Regions from separate parts of the Exiguobacterium sp. s152 genome, predicted to be linked through region 2. Evidence: predicted binding sites of a transcription regulator. Region 2 holds the regulator's gene; the other holds the start of a gene.
The links. Region 2 encodes NrdR, which represses ribonucleotide reductase genes. Its sites were predicted from a motif close to AACACNATATATNGTGTT; they were not measured.
Positions count from the first base shown of each region.

Region 1: the regulator NrdR is predicted to act here: its motif matches at 5,973-5,990, upstream of KNP72_RS07935 (anaerobic ribonucleoside triphosphate reductase).

Region 1 covers NZ_JACSLX010000003.1:226,340-234,236, forward strand. Annotated here, with positions in the region: gene KNP72_RS07910 (amidohydrolase) at 1-999, opposite strand, end outside; gene KNP72_RS07915 (DoxX family protein) at 1,020-1,364, opposite strand; gene KNP72_RS07920 (S1C family serine protease) at 1,421-2,683, opposite strand; gene KNP72_RS07925 (fumarylacetoacetate hydrolase family protein) at 2,806-3,624, opposite strand; gene nrdG (anaerobic ribonucleoside-triphosphate reductase activating protein) at 3,679-4,134, opposite strand; gene KNP72_RS07935 (anaerobic ribonucleoside triphosphate reductase) at 4,112-5,956, opposite strand; gene KNP72_RS07940 (formate/nitrite transporter family protein) at 6,146-6,988, opposite strand; gene KNP72_RS07945 (50S ribosomal protein L25/general stress protein Ctc) at 7,197-7,862, opposite strand.
Region 2 covers NZ_JACSLX010000001.1:311,445-319,341, reverse strand. Annotated here, with positions in the region: gene polA (DNA polymerase I) at 1-2,249, shown strand, start outside; gene mutM (DNA-formamidopyrimidine glycosylase) at 2,270-3,094, shown strand; gene coaE (dephospho-CoA kinase) at 3,107-3,712, shown strand; gene KNP72_RS01665 (site-2 protease family protein) at 3,730-4,212, opposite strand; gene KNP72_RS01660 (glyceraldehyde-3-phosphate dehydrogenase) at 4,368-5,399, shown strand; gene speD (adenosylmethionine decarboxylase) at 5,631-6,017, shown strand; gene KNP72_RS01650 (hypothetical protein) at 6,129-6,500, shown strand; gene nrdR (transcriptional regulator NrdR) at 6,513-6,980, shown strand; gene KNP72_RS01640 (DnaD domain protein) at 7,023-7,897, shown strand, end outside.

The DNA.
Region 1 (7,897 bases), on a different contig from region 2:
CCCTGGCGTCAAATTGGCCCCGATTCCAATCATCGTCGCATCGAGTCCCGGCTGTTCGACCGTATAAAAATGAAAATCGTCGCTACCTGACGTGATGATGCGATCGACAAGCACATCGGCCCCGAACCGCTGACTAATCGCTTCGGCCGCATGACGGCTCGAACGCTCGCCAATCAAGGCGCCAGGGGTGAAATCTTGCCACTCCCAGTCAATCGTCACTCCATGCAGGACTGCAATCTGGTGCAACATCGTCTCGACCCGGTCGCGTAGCTCGAGCAGTTCCTTGTTCTGTTGGGCCCGGACGTCAATCGAGAATGTCGCATTGCCCGGAATGATATTCAAATTCTCACTCCCGGCTTGGACGCCCGTCAGTTTGACCGAATGCGGCTCGAACGGCGACAAATAGATGCTTTTGAGCATCTGTTGAATCGTGAAGATGACGTCTAACGCGTTCTGACCTTGATGCGGCCGCGCACCATGAGCATCGTCCCCGCTGATCTTGCCTTTCAAGAAGAACGCGGCCCCATGTTGAATCGCAGCCGCATATTGACCGCGTTTCAGTTCCTCGAGCGGACGCAAATGAATGCCGTACAGCTGACTGACGTCTTGTAACGCCCCGTGTCGAATCATCGCGAGCGACCCGTTGCCTTGTTCTTCGGCCGGTTGGAAAATAAACCGGACCCGTTTCGGCAAGTGTTCGTGTCGCAACTCATCAAGTGCACCGAGCACCATGCTGATATTGGCATCATGGCCACATGAGTGATTGGCTTGGAACGTCCCGTCAACTTGTTGCCATAACGCGTCGATGTCGGCTCGGACAGCGATGACGTCATCTCCCTCACCAATCTCGGCGATGACGCCGGTGACGTCGGCAAACGTTTCGTGACGGACTTGCCATGACGTCAAAATATCGGCAATCGTCTTCGTCGTCTCGAATTCATTCCAGCTCACTTCGGGATGGGCATGAAAATGCTCAAACCAGTTCAATACGTTCGTCATGATCGATCCCCCATATGTACTTATATTTTTTTGACCCCTTTAATCAATACCCATTGCAGCGGCAATCGGGCCCACGTCACCCATTTCGGGAGCGGCATCTTGCCGAGTTTCGACGGTTTGAGCGCCATATTGATATTGGCCGGGAAGACGGCAATCAAAAATGCCGGTAACGTTCCCTTCACAAACCGTGTTCCCTTGTTCGTGAGCAACAGTGCGCCATAGACGACTTCGATAACCCCGCTCGCCTGGACCATGAACCGTTTGAACGGCCATGATTTCGGAATGATCGACATGAACGCCCGTTCTTGAACGAAGTGCATGATGCCGGCTCCTAAAAATAAAACACCGTATAGTGTGCGAATCAATGGAATCCCCTCCTTTTTTCTAAGCATAACAAAAAAGATGGGCTACGTGCCCATCTTTACAATGCATCCCCATTCGCATTTTGAATCTCGACATCGACCGTCTCGGTCTTGCCGTCACGAACGTATTCGATTTTGACCTTTCCGTCCGTATCGCGAATCAATTCACTCCGAAGGTCAATGAACGACGAGACGGCTTGATCGTTAATTTTCACGATAACGTCGCGTGCTTCGAGTCCGGCCCGTGCGGCCGAGCTATTCGTCTGCACTTCGACGATAATCGTACCGGCCGTCACCGACTCCGGCAAGTTGATTTGCTCGGTCAAGTACCCGGGTGGAAACTCGGACACGTCACGGAGCGACACGCCGAGCGATGGATGGTTCACTTCGCCCGTCTGTTCGATTTGGTTGATGAGCGGCAAGGCGATATCGACTGGAATCGAGAAGCCGACCCCTTCCACCGAATCGGTCGCAATTTTCATCGAGTTGATTCCGACCAATTGGCCCGATTCGTTAATCAAGGCGCCACCGGAGTTACCTGGGTTGATGGCAGCATCCGTCTGGATGACCTCGGCATTGAAATCGGCTTGTCCGTTCTCATCCGTATCGACCGGAACGAGACGGGACGTCGACGAGACGACGCCGCGCGTGACCGAGTTCTCAAACTGGCCGAGCGGATTGCCGATGGCGATGACAGTCTGTCCAGGCTTCAGTTCACTCGACTTCCCCATCGTGATGACGGATGAGACTTTGTCCGCATCGACTTCGAGCACCGCCAAGTCGTACGTGGCGTCACTGCCCATCAACTTGGCGTCCGCTGTCGATCCGTCATTGAATGTCACGGTCAAACGGTCAGCACCGTTGACGACGTGATGGTTCGTGACGATGTAAGCCGAGTCACCGTCTTTCTTATAGATGACACCCGAGCCGACACCAGCTTCGACCGATTCATTCGATAATCCGTTCGAAGCAAAATTGTTTACCGTCACGACGGCAGGTTGTGCGGTCGCGACCGCATCGATGACCGAGCTGTCCGCCGTCGTCGATGTCGTCTGGACCGGTGACCCTTCCGACGTCACGTTCGTATCAGACACGTTCGTTGGGACTTGATCGATGAACGGGAAGGCGATGGCCCCAGTCAAGACAGCACCGATTACCCCACCTACAAACCCAGGGAACATCCGACCGACGAATGAAGGTCGGGCCGGTTGTGTTGCGCGCGACGGCTCGTGTCGTTGTTCGGACGAGCCAAGCTCGGTGTCGAGCCAATCCTCGCGGCGATTTGGTTCATTTGATTCTGTTGGACGATCGTTGCGTTCCATGTGTAATCATCTCCTATATGATGTCTCCTCTTTTGTTATACCCTTAGTATAAGAGGCATAGTCATCGTTGTGCGGAAATGAGACATCGATTACAAGATTCTTCACAATTTGCGTCAATTGGGTCAGACGATAACGTTTTTTAACGTCCCGAGTCCCGTGATGCTCACTTCGATTGTATCCCCAGATTGGAGATAGACGGGCGGTTTCATCCCATGGCCGACCCCCGCCGGCGTACCGGTGGCGATGATATCACCAGCTTCTAGCGTCATCCCTTTCGACAACGTCCGAATCAACTCTTCAATTGGACGAATCATGTCCGCTGTCGACCCGTTTTGGCGTGTCTCACCGTTCACGACCGTTTGAATCACAAGTGGAAACGAGAGCTCATCCGGTGTGACGATATACGGTCCGAGCGGACAAAACGTGTCGAACGATTTACCGCGGAAAAATTGGACGTGCTGTTTTTGAACGTCCCGGGCCGTGATATCGTTCAAAATCGTATAGCCGAAAATATGGGCGTCGACGTCGTCGATGTCCCGCCCTGATTTTCCGATAATGACGGCGAGCTCGCCTTCGTAATCGAGTTGGTCGGTCAGTTCGGGATGACGTTCGACGACAGCCCCTGGTCCAACGACCGAAGTCGGAGCTTTCGTGAAGATGACGAGTTTGCCGGCTCCCGCCGTATCCATCTCTTTCACGTGTTCTTCATAGTTCTTGCCGATACAGATTACGTTTTTGAGTGGTCGGTATGGCGCGACGAGCGTGACGTCGGTCAATGGGATCCGAGGTGCGACGTCCAAATCGACATCCGGTTTAAACTCCCGCGCGATGACCTCTAACAACGAAGTCGTATGTAATTGGTCACTGACGTCATAAACAAACTCCCCTGCCACGACACCGACCCTTTGCTCTCCTTCAACTTGAAAACTACACCATTTCATCAAAATTCCCCCTTTTTTGCTAGTATACAAAAAATCGGGACGCGACGGTCCCGATTACGCTTTGTTCAAGAAAATAATTCGCTGATTGCTCGACCCCCGAAATCGGAGCGACCGGTCCATGAGCGGCTGTTCGAAACGACCGTCGACAAGTACATCGGCACGATCGAGCACGCTCGTGACGTACTCATCGTCCATACCTTGTAACTGTTCGAACGTATAGCCTGTATACACCCACACATTTTTCTGAAGTGCCTTGCACCCGTCGACGAGCCGGGCTAGTGCTTCCGGTTGCAGGAACGGCTCTCCGCCCGAGACGGTGACACCGTCCCAACCGGATTGTTCGATTCGGGTGAGCAGGTCCTCGACTGGTACGTCTTCCCCACCTCGCGGGTTCCATGATTCCGGATTGTGACATCCAAGACAGCGATGAGGGCATCCCGCCGTAAAGATGACCGTGCGAATGCCTGGACCGTCGACAACCGATTCGTCAAGTACGGATAGGACGCGCATGATGCTTCACCCTCGCTCGTTCTTCATCTCGTTTCGCCGAATTCCATCGGTCCATCGTGCCGACCAGATAGCCGGTGATGCGACGAATCCGTTCAATCTGCTCTTCCTCGCCACACGTCGGGCACGCGGCATCGATCGTTCCCTCGAGGCCGCAGTTACCGCACCGGTCGACGGGATGATTAATCGATCCGTAGCCGACGTTTTCGGTTCGCATGAGCCGGACGATCGCTTCGACCGCTTCCGGGTTATGGGCGAGCGACCCGTCGACTTCGACATAAGTGATATGACCCGCGTCACAGAGCGCATGGTACGGTGCCTCCAACCGAATCTTGTCACGAATCGACACTGACTTGTATACCGGCACATGAAACGAGTTCGTATAAAAGGCGCGGTCGGTGACACCCTCGATCATCCCGAACGCCTGCTGGTCCTTCAATACGAACTTCCCAGACAATCCTTCGGCCGGCGTGGCCAAGAGCGAAAAATTTAAATCGTGCTGCTCTGCCGCCTGTCTCATCCGATCACGTAAATGAGTGACGATATCGAGTCCGAGACGTTCCGCTTCCCGTGAATCGGCATGCGTGCCGCCTGTGAGCACGCGTAGCGCTTCGGCGAGACCGATGAAACCGACGGACAACGTCCCTTGCTTCAGTACATCCCGTAGCTCTTCTTCCGGTTGGAGTCTCTCGCTGCCCCTCCAGACGTGTTGAGCGTAAAGGAAGCGGAATTCGTCGGCATGACGCTTCGCTTGATAGTCGTACCGTTCGAGCAATTGATCGATGGCGACGTCGACGTAGGTGTCGAGCGTCTCATAAAATGTATGGATGTCCGGAGCGACGAGCGCCATCTTGACCAAGTTCAAGGTCGAGAACGATAAATTACCTCGTCCAATCGATGTCTCGGCGCCGTGACGATTCCCCATCACTCGTGTCCGACACCCCATATAAGCGACTTCTGAGTCATGGCTCCCATCATAATATTGCAAGTTGAACGGGGCATCGACGAAGGAGAAGTTCGGGAATAGACGCTTGCCCGTCACGCGACAGGCGAGTCGGAACAAGTCGACGTTCGGGTCGGTTTCATGAAAGTTGACACCCTCTTTTACTTTAAAGATTTGAATCGGGAAAATCGGCGTCTCCCCGTTACCGAGCCCTCGTTCGGTCGCATGCAACAACTCGCGGATGAAAATCCGGCCCCAACGGCTCGTGTCGGTCCCGTAGTTGATGGAGACGAATGGCACTTGGCCGCCTCCTCGCGAATGCATCGAATTGGCATTATGGATGAACGCTTCACACGCTTGATAGGTCGCTGTGATTGTCTCGGTCTCAGCGACTTCGAGAAGTTGCTCGGTCGACCATTCGACCGGAAGCTTCTTGAGACGCTCCAGTTGACGTTCATACGTCTTTTCGACGTATGGCGCTAAATCGACATCGAACATCGGGAACGCTTGACCCCCGTGTTGCATATTCTGGTTCGCTTGAAGAATGATCGAAGCGAGTGCCATCGCCGAACGGATGTCCTGGGGTGGTCGAATCGTCCCGTGACCGGTATGAAATCCGTTCGTCAACAACTCGCCGAGCGGGATTTGACAACACGTCGTCGATCCCGTCACGTAATAGTCGGCGTCGTGGATGTACAAAAAGTTGTCTGCGACGGCCTGACGTGTCCTCTCTGACAACAAATACGTTGTCGACAGCTGTTTCGATACTTCCGAGGATAATCGTGCCAGTTTGCCAAGTGGTGATTTCCCGTCGACGTTGGCGTTCTCTTGTACGAGATCTTGATCTGGGAGAACACAGACATCTTCATAAAGCTGGAGCATGTTCACTCCGCATCACCTCACTATATATTGATATGAATCGAGTTATGAACTCGATTCAATTCCATATATAGATTATGTCATGTTTGAGCATGGAGATGTGGAGTCTAAATTGTGAGCGTTGGTTGTGATATAAACGCAAAAACAGCCAAGCCCGCATATGGACTCGACCGTTCTTTCAAGTGACCCAACTTATAATTCTTTAGCTGGTTTCACGATTTTTAATTCAACTTCTTCTTTTTCCTCTGACTCTTGAGCTTCGCGCAAGCCTTTCGCGTTCAACCACGTATAGATCGCACCCATGAACAAGGCGCCGCCGATGATGTTACCGAACGTGGCCGGAATCAAGTTGTGGATGGCGCCGGCAAAGCTAATCGCCTCAGGGTGTGGGACGACGAGCGTGAGCGCAAATAAGACGAAGTTGGCGATGACGTGATCAAATCCTGACGCGAAGAAGACGGCGACGAGGAAAATCATCGAGAAGATTTGAGCGAACTCATTTTTCATCTGTTTTGGTAAGAAAATCGCGAGACAGACCATCCAGTTACAGAAGATGGCACGGAAGAAAATCTCGACCGTCGTATGATGCATCTTGCTCTCGACGACCGCGAACAACCAGTTATCCATCCCGAGTTCTTGGATGACGCCGGTCGGGGCGAGCAACAAGGCGAACAAGACGCCACCGAGCGCGTTCCCGACGAAACAAAGTAACCAGACGAGCATCGTGTCGCTGAGCGTCGTATAGCCGCGTAACGTCGACGTCGTGAAGTACATTGTGTTCCCCGTGAACAGTTCGGCTCCGCCGTAGATGATCATGACAAGGGCGATCCCGAATGAGAACCCGCCGATGAGTGTCGTGAACGGCGAATCGATCAAGTACATCCCGTTGACGACTTTAAGTGTGAAGATTGAAGCGAATCCGATAAAGATCCCCGCGAGCATTGCCCGTAAAAAGTATTCCATTGGCCGATAATGAATCATTTGCGAAGATGCCTGAGCTTTTTTCCGTAATGATTCGAGTGCATGGATTTCCATTGATGCCATGTCACAAACCCTTCTTTCTGTTTGAATGAACCCATATAATAAGAACGAACATGTGAAATCATTAACAATATAAGCCCGAATCCAATAAATTGCAATCGACCTTGGACCATGTTGACACATTTTTCACATCGTAATCGTTTACATATGTCGGATTTGTGACGAAAAAAACGACCCTTCGCAAAGGGTCGTTCGATCATGATTATTCTTTGCCTTCAGACTTCTCTTCAGACGCTTCAGAAGTTTCGTCAGCTGACTCTTCAGTCGCTTCGGTTTCACCTTCTGTCGTTGTCTCTGTGTCTGCTTCAAGCTCCTCAAGCGAGACCGGCTCGTTCACAGATGCGATTTGAAGCTCACCATCCGAGACGATTTCATAGTCTTTATTCTCTGGAATGTCAGCTACCGTGACCGAATCACCGATACCGAGTTCAGACACATCGAGTTCGATGCGTTCAGGAATGTTGGCCGGTGTCGCCGATACCGTTACTTTATAGAGCGTTTGCGCCAAGAAGCCGCCTTCTTTGACACCTTTAGCGTCGCCGACGAGTGTGACGTCCGCTTCGACTTCCGTCGCTTCGTCCATCTTTACAGCCATGAACTCAACGTGCTTGTATTCGTTCGTGAACGGGTCAACTTCTGTCCCGTGAACGAGCGTGTTCACTTTCTTGCCGTCGATGTTCAACTCGATTAACGCGTTGTCACCGTGTTCGCGGAGAATCTTGCGAAGTGCCATCTCCTCGAATGCAACTGGTGTGCTCTCGACTTTATAGCCGTATACGACACCTAGTACTTTACCTTCTTTACGCAAGTTTGCGCGGACCGAACGTGGTCGTAATTCTCGTTTCGTTACTTTAAGCGTGTCTGCCATAATCTTTTCCCCCTACTGGTTTATCGATCATGTCT
Region 2 (7,897 bases):
CAAAAAATACCGCGTTCGACCAAGTGACGGTCGTCACGGGTGATAAGGATTTACTGCAGTTGATTGACGACCGTGTCACCGTCTATTTGACAAAGCGCGGCATCACTGACGTCGAGACGATGGACGCAGCGGCGTTCCACGAGCGATACGAGGGACTGACCCCGCTTCAAATGATTGATTTGAAAGGTCTGATGGGCGATAAATCCGATAACATCCCCGGCATCCCCGGTGTCGGTGAGAAGACGGCCCTCAAATTGCTCACAGCTTACGGTTCTGTGGAAGGCCTATATGAACATACGCATGAACTGAAAGGGAAGCAAAAAGAGAAGGTCGAGGCGAACGAGCGGGAAGCGCTCATGTCGAAACAATTGGCGACGATTTTTACCGACGTGCCGATTGACGTTACCATGGACGAGCTCACGTTCCATCCGTATGACGCTGGAAAAGTGAAGCCGCTGTTCATGAGCCTGCAGTTCAAGTCGCTTCTCGGGAAACTGAGTCTCGACGCGGCGAGCGAGGAAGCCGTGGAAGTGCGTGATGTGAACCATATCGGGATTGACGAGCAAGACTTGACAGAAGCGGTCCTCTTCCTCGAGCAACTTCGCGACGATTATTTCGAAGAATCGGTCATTGGCGTGGCCATCGCTTCAAAAGCCGGGGTGACCGTCGGTGACGTGTCGCTCTTAGACGTGCCGGCTGTCCGCGAATGGCTGGCGGATGAAAACCGGGCCACGATTTGTCTCGATGCGAAACAGACGATCATTCAATTGAAACGCCACGGCGTGTCGCTCCGAGGCTACGAGGACTTGCTCGTCGCTGGCTATTTGCTCAACTTGTCAGGCGGGACGACGCTCGACTCGATTGCCGCCCATTTCGAATACGCCTTGCCGGAAGATGAGCCCGTGTATGGAAAAGGGGCAAAACTGCACGTGCCGGAACAAGATGTCCTCGAGCAACACCTCGGGGAGAAGGCGATGGCCATCTTGACGTTGTTCGTGAACGTCAGTAACGAGCTTGTCCAAAACGAACAGACATCGCTGTATGAAGATTTGGAACGGCCGCTCGCCTCGGTGCTCGCTGAGATGGAGTGGGCCGGGATTCACGTCGACGTGGCGACATTGAAGGTGATGGAAGACGATCTCCGCGAACGCTTGCTTCAACTCGAGACCGAAATTCACAGCCTCGCTGGCGAAACGTTCAATATCAATTCACCGAAGCAACTCGGCGTCATCCTATTCGAGAAGTTGGCGTTGCCGCCGGTCAAGAAGACGAAGACGGGATACTCGACGGCGGCGGACGTACTGGAAAAACTCGCACCGCTTCACCCAATCGTCGAACATATCATGCATTACCGTGAACTCGGAAAGTTGCAGTCGACGTACGTCGAAGGGCTACAAAAAGTCATCAAGGACGACGGGAAAATCCATACCCGTTACACGCAGACGTTGACGCAGACGGGACGGTTATCTTCGGTCAACCCGAACTTGCAAAACATCCCGATTCGCTTGGAAGAAGGACGTCGCATTCGTAAAGCGTTCACAGCGAGCGAGGCAGACTGGGTACTCTATGCGGTCGACTACTCGCAAATCGAGCTCCGCATCATGGCCCACATGTCACAAGATGAGAAGATGCTCGAGGCGTTCCTGCATGACGAGGATATTCATACGTCGACGGCAGCCAACGTGTTCCGGGTCGCCAAAGAAGAAGTGACGTCGCTCATGCGTCGTCAAGCGAAAGCGGTCAACTTTGGGATTATCTACGGCATCAGTGATTATGGGCTGTCGCAAAACCTCGGTATCAGCCGAAAAGAAGCGCAGACGTTCATCGATACGTACTTCGAGCAATTCCCAGGAGTGAAACGGTTCATGGATGCTGCCATCGAACGGGCCCGGGAACACGGCTACGTCGAGACGATGTTGAAACGCCGCCGCAATATCCCGGACATCCATTCACGCAACTTCAACTTGCGCGGTTTCGCCGAACGGACGGCCATCAATACGCCGATTCAAGGGACGGCAGCCGATATTATCAAGAAAGCGATGATTGACGTCGACGTGGCGCTCCGAGAGTCGGGACTTAAGTCGAAACTATTGCTTCAAGTCCACGATGAACTCATCTTCGAAGGGCCGAAAGAAGAGACGGAAGCGCTCGAAAAAATCGTCAAACAAGCGATGGAGCACACAATCACATTGGACGTCCCGCTCCGCGCGGACGGTTCGTTCGGTGAGACGTGGTTCGACACGAAATAAGATCGAGAAAGGAAATCAATATGCCTGAATTACCAGAAGTGGAGACGGTCTGTCGCCGATTGCGACCGTTCGTCTCCGGAAAAACGATTGCAAATGTCGAGGTGCTCGACGCGAAAATCATTCGGGGACACGAACCGGAGATTTGGGTTCAACAGTTGCTCGGTGAGACGATTCAAGACGTCGAACGGCGCGGGAAATTTATTTTGTTCAAATTGACGAACGGATATCTCGTTTCGCATCTCCGCATGGAAGGGAAATTCTTTCCGCATGACGAAATGGTCAATCCGGTCAAACATACGCACGTCGTCTTCACGTTCACGGACGGGACGACGCTCCATTACAACGACGTCAGAAAGTTCGGCACGATGGAACTGAAGACGAATGACGACTTGTATGTGACACCGCCGTTGTCGTTGCTCGCGCTTGAACCGTTCGATCCGGAAGTGACGGCGGAGACGCTCCACACCCGATTGAAGCGGATGAACGTCCGGGCCATCAAGACCGCACTCCTCGACCAGTCGATTTTCGTCGGCCTCGGTAATATTTATGTCGATGAGACGTTGTTCCGGGCCGGTGTCCATCCGACCCGGCCGGCCGCCTCGCTCTCGCTAGACGAGGTACGTTTAGTGCACCAAGAGGCTGTGGCGGTGTTGACGGAAGCGATTGAGCGCGGCGGGAGCACGATTCGAAGTTATACGAATCCCGACGGTGCGAGCGGGACGTATCAAGAGACGCTCTACGTGTATGGTCAGACCGGTGAGCCGTGTAAACGTTGCGGTCGACCGATTGAAAAGATGAAATTGGGCGGACGGGGCACGCACTACTGTCCGCACTGCCAACAGTAAGAGGTGGACACGATGTTGAAGATTGGTTTGACAGGTGGAATTGCGACAGGGAAGTCGACCGTATCCCGCCTGTTTCGAAAGCAAGGCATCCCGATTATCGATGCCGACAAGATGGCGCGAATCGTCATCGAGCCGGGAGGTAAGGCGTTCGCGGCCGTTCGTGAGGCGTTCCCACAATGTTTCTCCGGTGACACGTTGAACCGTCAAGCGCTCGGGCGTGAGATTTTTCATGATGACGCCAAACGCCAGTTGCTGAATCAACTCATGCATCCGGCGATTCGTGAGGAGATGCTCGAAGAGATGCGTGGCTACGAGGCGGCTGGGCGGACCGTCGTCATCTTCGACATCCCGCTCTTGTTCGAAGGGACGATGCGCGACCTCGTCGACTATACGGTCGTCGTCTATTGCCGCGAAGAGATTCAGTTGATGCGTCTCATGGAGCGGAACGGCTTGACGAAAGCGGAAGCGTTCGCGCGCATCCATGCCCAAATGCCGATTGAAGAGAAGAAGCAACAAGCTGATTTTTTAATCAACAATAACGGTGCTTTAGGCGATTTGTCGGCCCAAGTGGCCCACCTCGTCGAACAATTCGAAGACATGAAAAAAGAAGGCGGCTGAGCGCCTTCTTTTTTTGTTCAGTTCAACGGGTCTGAGTCCGGTCGGCCTTTCTTCCACGTATCGAAGATGGCTCGGCCGTCACTTGGGTGACCGTTCGAATAATAAATCGGATAGAGCGAGAAGAAGACGTAATAAAACGAGAAATACGCGAATTGATACGTATAGAGCGTCGGTTCAATCTCTCGCATCAAGATGAAGGCGTTCACGAGCAAGATGCTCGATAAGTTAAAAATCGAACCGCCCGCGTAGACGAGACTGCGGGTCAAGCGGTTGCTATACTTCAAGTCGCTGAATTGACACCACGCGTCATAGAAATAGACGCGGTTGAACTGCAGGCGTCCGACTTTGAATAATTTTTTACCGGTCCCAATCTCCATATCGAGCGAACCCCCAAATAGTTTCGCGAAGAAGAAGTGGCCGAATTGATGGATAATCGTCACAATCGGCAAAATGATGAAAAACGAGATGATAAATTTGTCTAAATCGGTCCAATCGAACATGCTGTCCTAGCTCCTTTCCAAGCTCTACACCAAATTTCCCTCTTTTTCAAATCTGAAACTGTAAAAAAGCGAAAGAAATGTGACGATTCATAGTGAAAACGCTTCCATTTTTCCGTTATAATGGTGTCGTAACGCAGAAAAAAGGGGGACTTTACATGGGGACGAAAGTTGCAATCAATGGATTTGGTCGAATCGGAAGAATGGTGTTCCGGAAATTGATGCTTGAAGGGCGTCACGACGTGGTCGCCATCAATGCGAGCTATCCGGCGGAGACGCTCGCCCATCTGATTAAGCACGACACGGTCCACGGACCGTTCACACTCACGGTGAGGGCGCATGGGGATGCGCTTGAAGTCGATGGGAAACGCATCATGCTCGTCTCCGAGCGTGATCCGGAGCGGTTGCCGTGGAACGAGCTCGGCGTCGAAATCGTCATCGAGGCGACGGGGAAATTCAATTCAGACGTCGGGGCAGCAAAACATTTGACGGCCGGTGCGAAAAAAGTCATTTTGACGGCGCCAGGGAAAGGTGAGCTGCGGACGATTGTCATGGGGGTGAACGATCGTGATTATTTACCGGAGCACGATCACATCATCTCGAACGCTTCGTGCACGACGAACTGTCTCGGCCCGGTCGTGAAAGTATTGGACTCGACATTCGGCATCGAGACGGGGCTCATCACGACCGTGCACGCCTATACGAATGATCAAAATAATATCGATAATCCACATAAAGACTTACGGCGCGCCCGTGCTTGTGGTAGTTCCATTATACCGACTTCGACCGGGGCTGCCAAAGCCATCGGACTCGTCTTGCCTGAACTGCAAGGGAAATTGAACGGGATGGCGCTTCGCGTCCCGACACCGAACGTCTCACTCGTCGACCTCGTCGTCGAGTTACGACGGGACGTGACGGTCGATGAAGTGAATGAGGCGTTCGAGCGTGCCGCTCACGGAGAGATGACGGGCATCCTTGGTGTCTCGAACGAACCACTCGTCTCAATCGACTTCAACGGGGATGAGCGTTCGTCGATTATCGATGCCGATTCGACGATGGTGCTCGGGGGCAATCACGTCAAAGTCCTCGCCTGGTACGATAACGAATGGGGTTATTCGTGCCGTGTCGTCGACCTGTTGGATATGGTCGCGAGCTACTTGCAAATCGGGCAACAAGAAACCCACGTCTGAAGAAATATATTTACACAAAAATATTTTTAAGGAATTGAAACAAATGTCTTGTATCGACGTCCCAAACGCGATACACTCTAACTCGTGAACTTCAATTGGTCTGACAAACGCAACTTAAAGGGTTAGGACCTCTTTGGACTAACTTGCCCCCGTGGTTGTGGGCGATTCAGGCACAAAGTGAGTGATCATCAACTACTTTGAGACCATTGATGTAAAGGGGGATCCACTAATATGGATACTATGGGACGTCACATTATTACAGAACTTTGGGAGTGCAATCCCGACAAATTGAACGATATTGACTACATCGAGCGCTTGTTCGTCGATGCAGCACTTCGTTCGGGCGCTGAAGTCCGCGAAGTCGCTTTCCACAAATTTGCGCCACACGGTGTAAGTGGAGTCGTTATCATCTCAGAATCACACTTAACGATTCACAGTTTCCCAGAGCATGGCTACGCATCAGTCGATGTGTTCACATGTGGGGACCGAATTGATCCGGCCACAGCTTCGCAGTACATCGCGGAAGGCTTGGAAGCAAAAGTTCGTGAGGACGTTAAACTTGATCGCGGAATGGGGCCGATTCGTGTTCCGGAAGCACAAGTTGCAATCAGCAAATAATCAGATTGACCTTTTGAGGCTGGCCGAATTTCGGTCAGCCCTTTTAATTGTTTTGTTAACCGCTTAATTTTGATATGCTTAACCTATATAAATAAGGTGTCGAGGTGGATAATGGGATTATTGGATAAGTTTCAAACACATGTCCAGACGGACGATTTGCATAAAAATGAGGCGCTACGCACACGTTACGTAGCAGCATCGCCGACCGCCGTGCTCACATGGCTCCGCGAACGGATTGAAGCACAAGGACAAACGGTTCGCCGGGTCGATGCAGACCGGGGCGAAGTGGCGTTTTACGGTGACGGCTGGGATGCACTGGCGACAGTCATTCAAGTGGATGGCGGACGCACGGCTGTCGACTTCACGTTGAACCGTGACCAGATGCTCGGACCGGACCTTGGTCAAATCGTCACCGCATACTATGAGGCGCTACAAGTGAAGTTCCCGCTCCGCGCCATCGGGAATCAATCTGTTGAACGATAAGGAGGGCTGAGCATGCGTTGTCCTAAATGCGATCATAATGGAACGAGAGTGCTCGACTCCCGACCAGTACAAGATTTCTATTCGATTCGTCGCCGTCGCGAATGCGAGGAGTGCGGCTATCGCTTCACCACGTTTGAAACGGTCGAACAGACCCCGCTCATCATCGTTAAAAAAGACGGGAATCGGGAAGAGTTCAGCCGGGAGAAAGTACTTCGCGGGATTATTCGGGCGTGCGAAAAACGACCGGTCACGCTAGAGCAACTCGAAGGCGTGGTCACGAAAGTCGAACAACAGTTACGCGCGCTCGGTCAGTCCGAGATTCCGAGTGAGCAAGTCGGTGAGCTCGTGATGAATGAATTGGCACGTGTCGATGAAGTTGCCTACGTCCGCTTCGCGTCCGTCTATCGCCAGTTCAAAGATATCTCTGTGTTCTTTAAAGAACTTGAAGATTTAATGAAGCAAGAAAAATCGACCAACTAGAGGGGCGGCCTGCTGGTCGCCTTTTTTCAGGGGAGACCTATCATGGAAAAAGAACGAATCTTGTACGGGACTGACGAACTGTTGATTATGAGCACTGGGCTCATCGATCGCGAGTCGTATCAGTCGTTGTACCACTTATATCAGCCGGTCATCGGTGTGAAGGCACTTGCGATGTATCAGACGCTTTGGAGCGAGCTGAAGCCCGGGAAGATGAAATCGAATTATATGTCGCACAGCGCGCTCTGTGAAATGCTAGATTACTCGATTAACGAGCTGACGGACTGTCTGTTTCGGCTCGAGGCGATTGGTCTCGTCCGGACGTATAAGACGAAAGACGAGCGTTTGACTCAGTACGTATATCAATTGCGTGTCCCGCTCGCACCCCATACGTTCTTGAACGACGGACTGTTGTCGAGTTTTCTTTTCTATAAAGTCGGGGAAGTGCGCTTCAAACAGTTGCAAGGACGATTCACGATCGATCCATTGCCGGCCGGGATTATCGAGGTGACGAAAGACTTTAATGAAGTGTTCGACGTCAAAGGTGTCAATCACATGGCGTTCACCCAAAAGAACTACGAGAAACCCGACCGCGCCAAAATCGAGATCAACTATACGTTCGATATGGAAATCGTCAAAAAACTGACGAACTTCCCCGTCGGCTTTTTCACGAAGAAGCTCGATGAGACGATCACGAAGCTTGCCTACGTCTCACAAATCGATGAAGAGACGATGGCCGAGATGTTGAAGGAGTATTTCGTCCACGAGGCGTATCTACCACTCAGCGAGCAAGAGAAACGCGACGGCTGCCGCCAAATGGTGTTGCAGTTGAAGAAGAAACAAACGCGACATCGGAAAGTGAAGTTGGACGAGACGGTAAAAGCAGAAATCGGTGATTTGCATGACGTGACGGTCATGGA